Regions from separate parts of the Sphingomonas sp. AP28 genome, predicted to be linked through region 2. Evidence: predicted binding sites of a transcription regulator. Region 2 holds the regulator's gene; each other region holds the start of a gene.
What was found. Region 2 encodes LexA, which represses DNA repair genes until DNA is damaged. Its sites were predicted from a motif close to GTTCCNCNCTTGTTCT; they were not measured.
Positions count from the first base shown of each region.

Region 1: AC1MH0_RS14685 (ribonucleoside-diphosphate reductase subunit alpha) is a predicted target of LexA. The motif match lies at 1,806-1,821, and genes of this name have one in related genera.
Region 3: uvrA (excinuclease ABC subunit UvrA) is a predicted target of LexA. The motif match lies at 1,413-1,428, and genes of this name have one in related genera.

Region 1 covers NZ_CM155283.1:3,212,877-3,216,121, forward strand. Annotated here, with positions in the region: gene AC1MH0_RS14685 (ribonucleoside-diphosphate reductase subunit alpha) at 1-1,694, opposite strand, end outside; gene AC1MH0_RS14690 (ATP-binding protein) at 2,443-3,245, opposite strand, start outside.
Region 2 covers NZ_CM155283.1:822,720-825,964, reverse strand. Annotated here, with positions in the region: gene AC1MH0_RS03595 (ComEC/Rec2 family competence protein) at 1-1,444, shown strand, start outside; gene lexA (transcriptional repressor LexA) at 1,731-2,405, opposite strand; gene AC1MH0_RS03585 (molybdopterin molybdotransferase MoeA) at 2,474-3,245, opposite strand, start outside.
Region 3 covers NZ_CM155283.1:3,294,230-3,297,474, forward strand. Annotated here, with positions in the region: gene AC1MH0_RS15035 (GGDEF domain-containing protein) at 1-633, shown strand, start outside; gene AC1MH0_RS15040 (hypothetical protein) at 684-1,271, opposite strand; gene uvrA (excinuclease ABC subunit UvrA) at 1,439-3,245, shown strand, end outside.

The sequences.
Region 1 (3,245 bases), 1.8 Mb from region 2:
TCCGCGGGGATGAACAGGTTCAGCGACTGCGCCTGGTCGATATAGGGCGTGCGATCCGCGGCGAGTTCGAGCAGCCAGCGCTGGTCGATCTCGAACGACGTCTTGTAGCAGTCCTTTTCCTCGACCGAGAGGAAGTCGAGATGCTGGACCGAACCGCCCTGCTCGAGGATCGAGTTCCAGACGGCATCGCTGTTCTTCGACTTCTCGCTCAGCATCTTTTCGAGATACGGATTCTTGATCGAGAAGCTGCCCGAGAGCGTCTTGTGCGTGTAGATGTTCGCCGGGATCGGCTCGATGCACGCCGATGTGCCGCCGCAGATGATCGAGATCGACGCGGTCGGCGCGATCGCCATCTTGCAGCTGAACCGCTCCATTGCGCCGACATCGGCGGCATCGGGGCAGGGGCCGCGCTCGATCGCGAGCTGCATCGAGGCTTCGTTGGCCTGGCTGCTGATGTGCTTGAACATGCGCAGGTTCCACGACTTCGCCATCGCACCCTCGAACGGGATGCCGCGTGCCTGGAGGAAGCTGTGGAAGCCCATCACGCCGAGACCGACCGAGCGTTCGCGGCCCGCGCTGTAGGCAGCGCGTTCCATGCCCGGCTCGTGGCGGTCGATGTAGTCCTGCAGGACGTTGTCGAGGAAGCGCATGACGTCCTCGATCAGGCCCTTCTCGTCCTTCCACTGATCCCATGTCTCGAGGTTCAGCGACGACAGGCAGCATACCGCGGTCCGCTCGTTGCCGAGGTGATCCTTGCCGGTCGGCAGCGTGATCTCGGAGCACAGGTTCGAGGTCGAGACCTTGAGGCCGAGCTCGCGGTGATGCTTGGGCATCGCCTTGTTCACGTGATCGGCGAAGACGATGTACGGCTCGCCGGTCTGGAGGCGGGTCTCGACGAGCTTCTGGAACAGCGAGCGCGCGTCGACGGTGGCGCGGATCGCCTGGTCCTTCGGCGAGCGGAGATGCCATTCCTCGCCGTTGCGGACGGCTTCCATGAAGTCGTCGGTGATCAGCACGCCGTGGTGGAGGTTGAGCGCCTTGCGGTTGAAATCGCCCGAGGGTTTGCGGATCTCGAGGAATTCCTCGATCTCGGGGTGCGAGACGTCGAGGTACACGGCGGCCGAACCACGGCGCAGCGAGCCCTGACTGATCGCGAGCGTCAGCGAATCCATGACGCGGACGAACGGGATGATGCCGCTGGTCTTGCCGTTGAGGCCGACCGGCTCGCCGATGCCGCGGACGTTGCCCCAATAGGTGCCGATGCCGCCGCCGCGCGAGGCGAGCCAGACATTCTCGTTCCAGGTGTCGACGATCCCGCCGAGGCTGTCGGGGACCGAGTTGAGGTAGCACGAGATCGGCAGGCCGCGGCCGGTGCCGCCGTTCGAGAGAACGGGCGTGGCGGGCATGAACCAGAGCTTCGAGATCGCGTCGTACAGGCGCTGCGCGTGGCCGGCGTCATCGGCGTAGGCCGATGCAACGCGGACGAACAGGTCCTGGTAGCTCTCGCCCGGGAGCAGATAGCGATCCTTCAGCGTGTCCTTGCCGAATTCGGTCAGGAGCGCGTCGCGGCTGTGATCGACCTCGACCGGGTAGATCTGTGCGCGCACGGAGTGGCTGTCCTGCGCTTGGCGTGGGGCCTTCGGAGCCTCGGCGGCGGGCGTGGCGGTGGTCTGTTCGATCGTGTCTGTGGTCATGTCGCTATCCCGGCTGCTGTCTCTGAAATCCATCGAAACCGCTCCTAGTGTTCTGTATTCGTTCGAATCGGCGTCATGTCGCCATGCTACCATCGGACGGCCCCTAACGGGAGAACAAAAAGTGACCATCGCGGCGGTGGAAGGCGCGCTTACGGTCATATCGCATATAGCTATGCGAGGGTTGTTCTACCAGCGATTGGGTCCGCCCCCGAACGCAACCCCAAGAGATTGTGCCAAAGCGCGAAGAGACGCAAGGGGGTGTGGGGGTGGTCGGGGGCTCGGTTCGTCGCGTTCGCGTGCGGGTCGGCCGGGCGGGATATTCGCGACGCGTGGACTTCTGCGGGGTTCGTGAAGCGCAAGGGGGCGAAGCGGGAACGAAAAATTATTTCGGCGGGGAAGATGGCAAATGTTGCTTCGGAGGGAGGTGTGGGAGTGGGGCTAGATATGGGGGGACCGCTCTAGTTCCCCCGCGAAGGCGGGGGCCCAGGAGCCACGAACGTCGTCCTGCTCGATTCCTGGACCCCCGCCTTCGCGGGGGAACGGGATAGGGCGTTCTTCCACTTCCAAAACGGGAGCACCACCTCGCCAAAACCTCACCACCCCGGCGAATGCCGGGGCCCAGTTGGGGGACGTTGCCAACTGAGCGATGCGTGTCGTTACTGCGACCTTTCCAACTGGGTCCCGGCCTCCGCCGGGGTGGTGGCGGTTGGCGGGAATGGTGGCGGTTGGTTGGCGCGTTCTGTCCGCCTTACCCCTCGATCATCGTCCGGATCTGCGTCGCCAACGCCTCCATCGCAAACGGCTTGGTGATCATCGACATCCCAGGCTCCAGAAAACCCGACGCCAGCGCAGCATTCTCCGCATAGCCTGTCATGAACAGCACGCGGAGCCCTGGACGCAGCGCACGACCCGCATCGGCGACCTGCCGCCCGTTCAGGCCGGGCAGGCCGATGTCGGTGACGAGCAGGTCGACGCGCTCCATCGTGCGCAGGCGCTCAAGCCCGGCAGGGCCGTCATGCGCCTCGACCGCCTGATAGCCCAATTCGCCCAGCACCTCGACGATCAGCGCGCGGACGACCGAATCGTCCTCGACCACCAGCACGATCTCGCCAGCATCGGTGACATGCTCCTGCGTCAGGCCGGGCAGCGCCTCGTCCTGCTCCGCGTCGCCGTAATGGCGCGGCAAATACAGCTTGATCGTCGTGCCCTGGCCGAGCTCGCTATAGATCCTCGCATAGCCTTCGGACTGGCGCGCGAAGCCGTAGATCATCGACAGGCCGAGCCCGGTACCCTGGCCGATCGGCTTGGTCGTGAAGAACGGCTCGAATGCCTTCGCGATGGTGTCGGCGGACATGCCGGTGCCGGTGTCGGACACGCAGATGCAGACGTAATGGCCGGGCCGGACGTCGCGCTGACTGGCGGCGAAATGGTCGTCGAGCTGCGCGTTGCAGGTCTCGATCGTGAGCTTGCCCCCATGCGGCATCGCGTCGCGCGCGTTGATGACGAGGTTCAGCAGCGAGTTCTCGAGCTGGTTGGGATCGCACAATGTCG
Region 2 (3,245 bases):
GGCGACGATGCTGATCGTGTTGCGGTTGCTCGCGCTTAGTCCCAGGCTGGCGCTGCATGCGCGTTTGCCGTTGATCGCGGCGCTTGCCGGGGCGGCGGCAGCGATCGGGTACACGTTATTGACGGGAAGCCAGGTTCCGACGATCCGGTCGTGCGTCGCCGCGCTGCTCGTGCTGGCGGCACTGGCGATGGGACGCGAGGCGATGACCTTGCGCCTCGTTGCGGCGGGGGCGGCGTGCGTCATGCTGGTGCTCCCCGAATCGGCGGCGGGACCCAGCTTTCAGCTCTCGTTCGCGGCGATCACCGCAATCATGGCGCTGCACGAACATCCGACGATCCGCGCTTTTTTCGGACCGCATGAGGAGGGACGAGGCCGTCGTCTCACACGGGGCGTCGCGTCGCTGCTTCTCACGGGGCTGCTCGTCGAGTTCGCGCTGATGCCGATCGCGGTCTACCATTTCCACAAGGCGGGCTTGTACGGCGCGTTTGCCAATATAGTCGCGATCCCGCTGACGACGTTCGTGGTCATGCCGCTGGAGGCGCTGGCGTTGCTTCTGGATGCCGGCGGACTTGGGGCGCCGATCTGGTGGCTGGTTCAACGGTCGCTCGACGCGCTTCTCTGGCTCGCGCATGTCGTCGCCGGCGCGCCGGGATCGGTCCGATCGTTGCCCGCGATGCCCACGGCGGCATTCGCCTTGATGATCGTCGGCGGTATCTGGATCGCGCTATGGCGAACGCGCTGGCGGCGGCTGGGTTTACTGCCGCTCGCGGCTGGGGCGGTCTGGGCACTCGCGACACCCGCCCCGGACATTCTGATCACCGGCGACGGTCGCCACGTTGCGGTACGGACGGCCGCGGGGCTGGCTATGCTGCGCGATCGGGCGGGCGACTATACGCGGGACATGCTCGCCGAGAATGGTGGGGTGGGCGGCGAGCCCTTGTTGATGGCGGACCAGCCCGATGCGCGGTGCAGCCGCGATCTGTGTATGACCGACATCGCCTCTCGGGGACGGCCGTGGCGGATACTTGCAACCCGCAGTGCCTATATGGTCCCGATCGCTGAACTCATCGCCGCTTGTCGCACCGCCGACGTCGTCGTCAGCGAACGCGGTTTGCCGAACCACTGTGTGCCGCGATGGCTGAAACTGGACCGCCGTGTTATGCGGCATACGGGCGGCATCGCGCTGACCTTGGGGACGGGGACGGTCGTGACGATATTGAACGCCGGCGACCGCCACCCCTGGCGCGATCCGCCTGTCCTTGAGCGTCCTGCGCATCTTTTCAGATCGCGGCACGCTGAGTTTCACGATGGTACGTCTGGGTTTCGGGCCAACCGAAGTCGCTGGAAGAATGATGTTCACGCGAAAGCGCAAAGGCGCGAAGATGATGCGGTTCGGGAGACCGTCCCGAACTCCGCGAGCGATCGGGGAGCGTCGTCGCCTTGACCTCTTCGAAGTGAAGGTAGGCGCCCCCCCAAATGCAACATCTTCGCGCCTTAGCGCCTTCGCGCTATCCAAATCATCAGCCGAAGCACGCGGTGGTCGGCGTTGAACTTTCTCGCGGAGACGCGGAGCAGTGTCTCAGACGATGAACCGGACCAGTTTAATGGCTGTCCGGTGATTCATCCGTCGTCGTTTAAATCAGCCGGTTCTCCCCAAGCGCAACACCTCCGTGTCTCCGCGCCTCCGCGTGCACAAGATCTTGCGACCGCGCAGAGTAGGAGGCGGCGGCTCAGTCGTAGCGGCGGAGGATGCCGGAGAGTTTGCCTTGGACGCGGACTTGGGCGGGGGCGTAGCGTTGGGGGTCGTAGGCTCGGTTGGCGGGGTCGAGGCGGACCATGGCGCCTTCGCGGCGGAAGTATTTTAGGGTGGCTTCGCTGTCTTCGATCAGGGCCACGACGATCTCGCCGTCTCGCGCCGTTTCGGTGCGGCGGATCAGGGCGTAGTCGCCGTCGAGGATGCCGGCTTCGACCATCGAGTCGCCCGAGACTTCGAGAGCGTAGTGTTCGCCCGTGCCGAGCAACGCGGCGGGGACGGCTAGCATAGTGCTGCCTTCGAACGCCTCGATCGGGACGCCGGCGGCGATGCGGCCGTGGAGGGGGATCTCGATGACGTCGTTGGCCGGTTGTGGCGTCGCGGCGGCGGGGGCGGCCTTGACGTTCGACGCCTTCGACGGCGTTTTTTTCTCGGCACGCTCTGGCATTCGCAGCACCTCGAGCGCGCGCGCGCGGTTCGGCAGGCGGCGGATGAAGTTGCGCTCCTCGAGCGCGCTGATCAGACGGTGGACGCCCGACTTCGACTTGAGGTCGAGGGCGTCCTTCATCTCCTCGAACGACGGCGAGACGCCGGTATCGTTGAGGCGATCGTTGATGAAGCAGACGAGTTCGTGCTGCTTGCGCGTGAGCATGGCGGTTCTCCGTCCGGAACAGACTGGGAACTTCTATGGAACATAATTAACGCCGTCAAGCGCTCGCTTCACGCGATCACAAGGATTTCCGCCGATTCGCCTGTCTTTGCAACCGGAGCGTTGCCGGGGCGGACGATGAGGCAGGTAGAGCGGGCTAGTGTCAGGAGCATCGAGCTGTCCTGGATCGTCGAGGCATAGGCTTTGCCGTCGCGCAGTTCGGCGCGGAGATAGTCGGTGCGGGCGTTGTTCGCGAGGAGGTCTTCGCCGAGCAGCGCGTGGGTCGACTGGGGGAGCGGGTTGCGTGCGCCCGCCATGTGCGCGACGACGGGTTTGACGAACAACGTCGCGGTGACGAACGCGGAGACCGGATTGCCGGGGAGACCGAGCACCATCATCTCGCCGATCCGGCCGGCCATCATCGGCTTGCCGGGGCGCAGCGCGATCCGCCAGAAATCGATCGTCCCGCCGGCGGCTTCGATTGCGGGACGGACGAGGTCGTGGTCGCCGACCGATGCGCCGCCGGTGGTGACGAGCAGGTCTGCCTCGACGCTGGCGAAGGCGTCGCGGAGGATCTCGAGATTATCGGGGAGGATGCCGAGATCGACGATGTCGACGGGCATGTCGGCGAGCATCGCGGCGAGCATGATGCCGTTCGATTCGGGGAGCGCGACGCCGTCGGTGGTCGAGCCGGGGGGGACGAGTTCGTCGCCGGTGGCGGCGACGGCGACGCGGACGCGGCGGTTGACGGTGAGGCTGCCATGGCCGCCGGTTGCGGCGACGGCGATGCGCGCGGGGCTGAGGCGGTCGCCGGCGGCAATCAGGCGGGTGCCGGTCGAGAAG
Region 3 (3,245 bases), 1.7 Mb from region 2:
GACCGCATCGGCACGCAACTGACCGGCCGTCACGATGACTTCGGCGCATGGCTCGCGGCGGGGCAGATCGCCTTCATCATCTTCCGCGCCTTCTCGCTGCTGATCCTCCAGGCCGAGCGCGGCCAGAACCTGCTGCTCGATCAGATGGAGCGCGACTGGCTCACCGGCGCGTTCAACCGCGCCGGCCTGGACCGCATCGCGCAGACCTTCACGGGCCGTCTTGCGCCGCGCACCCTGACGCTGATGATGCTGGATCTCGATCGCTTCAAGGCGCTCAACGACACGCTAGGCCACGCCGCCGGCGACGCTGCGCTCCGCACCTTCGCCGAGATCACCCAAGAAGCCCTGGGCCGGCAAGGCTACCTCGTCCGCTGGGGCGGCGACGAATTCGTCTGCGTGCTGCCCGATGTGCCGACCGAGCAGGCCAGCATGATCGGCAATCGCATCGCCACCCGGTTCGCGCAGACCATGGCGCCGCGAACGTCGACCCATGGCACGCTCGGCGTCAGCATCGGCGTCGTCGAGGGCGAATCCGACACCCCGATCGTCGACCTCATCGCCGCGGCCGACCGCGCCATGTATCTGGCGAAAGGCGATCGCCGCCAGCCTGCGGTTTACATCAAGGCCGCCTGAGCCGCCCGACCGGATCGCGACGCCGCCCGCGGCGTCGCGGCCCTGCACACTCAAGCGGCAGGCGGGTCCTTCTTCGCGGTCGGCTTGCCGAACCCGACGAACAACCGCTCCAGCCCCACCGTGACCGAGTCCAGCACCTTGGCGAACTCCGGCGGCAGCACGTTCGCCTCGCTCCGCGGCGGCTCCGGCGTATCCCCGGCAAACGGACCATTGCCTTGCGGCTTCGTCGTCTCGGCCGCCACGTCCGGCTCGACCTTCGACGCTGCAGGCTCAGCCTGTGCCGATGACGAGTCAGGGGAAGGTGGGGCAGGGGGCGTCGGTGGCGTCGGCGGCGTCGGCCGGGCGCTTGACTTCGCGTCATGCTTCGAGATCGCCGTCGCCGCAGCCATCAGCCCCGCCGCGATCATCTGCCGCCCGACCGGCGTCCCCATCTGCCGCGCGATCGTCGCAGCGATCCCGGCGAACGGCGCGCCGCCATCATGCTTGCGCCCCTCGTGCTTCCGGCCCTCATGCTTATGCCCGTCATGCTTGTGCGCGTCATGCGCATGGCCCTCATGCTCAGCACCCGAGTGCCCCTGAGCCGCCGCCATCTCGGCCTCGCGCTCGCGCCGCTTTCGCTCGTCCTTCTTCTTGCCCATCACACACTCCGATACTGTATTGCCTGTCCAATACACCATGTAAGTATCGTCGGCCCGTGCCACAATGCCCCCTTTCGTTCGGCACCCGCGTTACCCATCTCTGCACTCGACCTGACGGCGCCGCACAAGGCTTGCCGCACCCGAACAAATATGGAACAGACCGCCTCATGCTGACCAAGATTTCCGTACGCGGCGCGCGCGAGCACAACCTCAAGGACGTCGACATCGACATCCCCCGCGACACGCTCACGGTGATCACCGGCCTCTCGGGCTCGGGCAAGTCGAGCCTCGCCTTCGACACGATCTACGCCGAGGGCCAGCGCCGCTACGTCGAGAGCCTCTCCGCCTATGCCCGCCAGTTCCTCGAACTGATGCAGAAGCCCGACGTCGACCACATCGAGGGCCTCTCGCCCGCGATTTCGATCGAGCAGAAGACGACGTCGCGCAACCCGCGCTCGACCGTCGCCACCGTCACCGAAATCTACGATTACATGCGCCTGCTCTGGGCGCGCGTCGGTATCCCGTACTCGCCCGCGACCGGCGAGCCCATTGCGGCGCAGACCGTGTCGCAGATGGTCGACCGCGTCATGGCGCTCCCCGAGGGCACGCGCCTCTACCTGCTCGCCCCCGTCGTCCGCGGCCGCAAGGGCGAGTACCGCAAGGAACTCGCCGAGTGGCAGAAGGCGGGCTTCGCGCGCGTCCGCATCGACGGCACGATCCACGACATCGACGAAGCCCCCGCGCTCGACAAGAAGTACAAGCACGACATCGAAGTCGTCGTCGACCGCTTGGTGGTAGGCGGCGAGATCGCCACGCGCCTCGCGGAGTCGTTCGAAACCGCCCTGAAACTCGCCGACGGCCTAGCCTATGTCGACCCCGCAGACCCGGTCGAACCGCACACCCCCAAGTCCGAAATCCTCGGCAACAACGCCCCCGACGGCCGCATCGTGTTCAGCGAGAAGTTCGCCTGCCCGGTCAGCGGCTTCACCATCTCCGAGATCGAGCCCCGCTTGTTCTCGTTCAACGCCCCCCAAGGCGCGTGCCCGGCCTGCGACGGCCTCGGCGAGAAGCTGCTGTTCGACGAAGACCTCGTCGTCCCCAACCACATGCTCAGCATCAAGAAGGGCGCGGTCGTCCCCTGGGCGAAATCCAATCCGCCGTCGCCCTATTACATGCAGGTCCTCGGCAGCCTCGCGCGCGAGTTCAAGTTCGACATCGAGACGCCCTGGTCCGACCTCCCGCCCGAGGTCCAGAGCACCATCCTGCACGGCTCGAAGGGCAAGCCCGTCACGCTCACCTTCATCGACGGCAAGAAGAAGTACGACGTCTCCAAGCCGTTCGAGGGCGTCATCGGCAACCTCAACCGCCGCATGCTCCAGACCGACTCCGCCTGGATGCGCGAGGAACTCAGCAAGTACCAGTCCGCCGCCCCCTGCGAAGTCTGCGGCGGCGCGCGCCTGAAACCCGAGGCGCTCGCGGTCAAGATCGCGATGAAGGACATCTCCTACGCCACGCATCTCTCGGTGGTCGACGCGCTCCAGTTCTTCACCGACATGCCGCAGCACCTCGGCGACCAGCAGAACGCGATCGCCGAACGCATCCTCAAGGAGATCGTCGAGCGTCTGGGCTTCCTCAACAATGTCGGCCTGGATTACCTCAACCTCGAACGCACCAGCGGCACACTGTCAGGTGGCGAAAGCCAGCGCATCCGCCTCGCGTCGCAGATCGGCAGCGGCCTGTCGGGCGTGCTCTACGTCCTCGACGAGCCCTCGATCGGCCTGCACCAGCGCGACAACGACATGCTCCTCAAGACGCTCCGCCGTCTGCGCGATCTCGGCAACACCGTGCTCGTCGTCGAGCATGACGAGGACGCGATCCGCACCGCCGACTACATCATCGACATGGGCCCCGGCGCCGGCGTCCGCGGCGGCCAGGTCGTCGCGCAGGGCACGCTGAAGCAGATCCTCAAGTCGA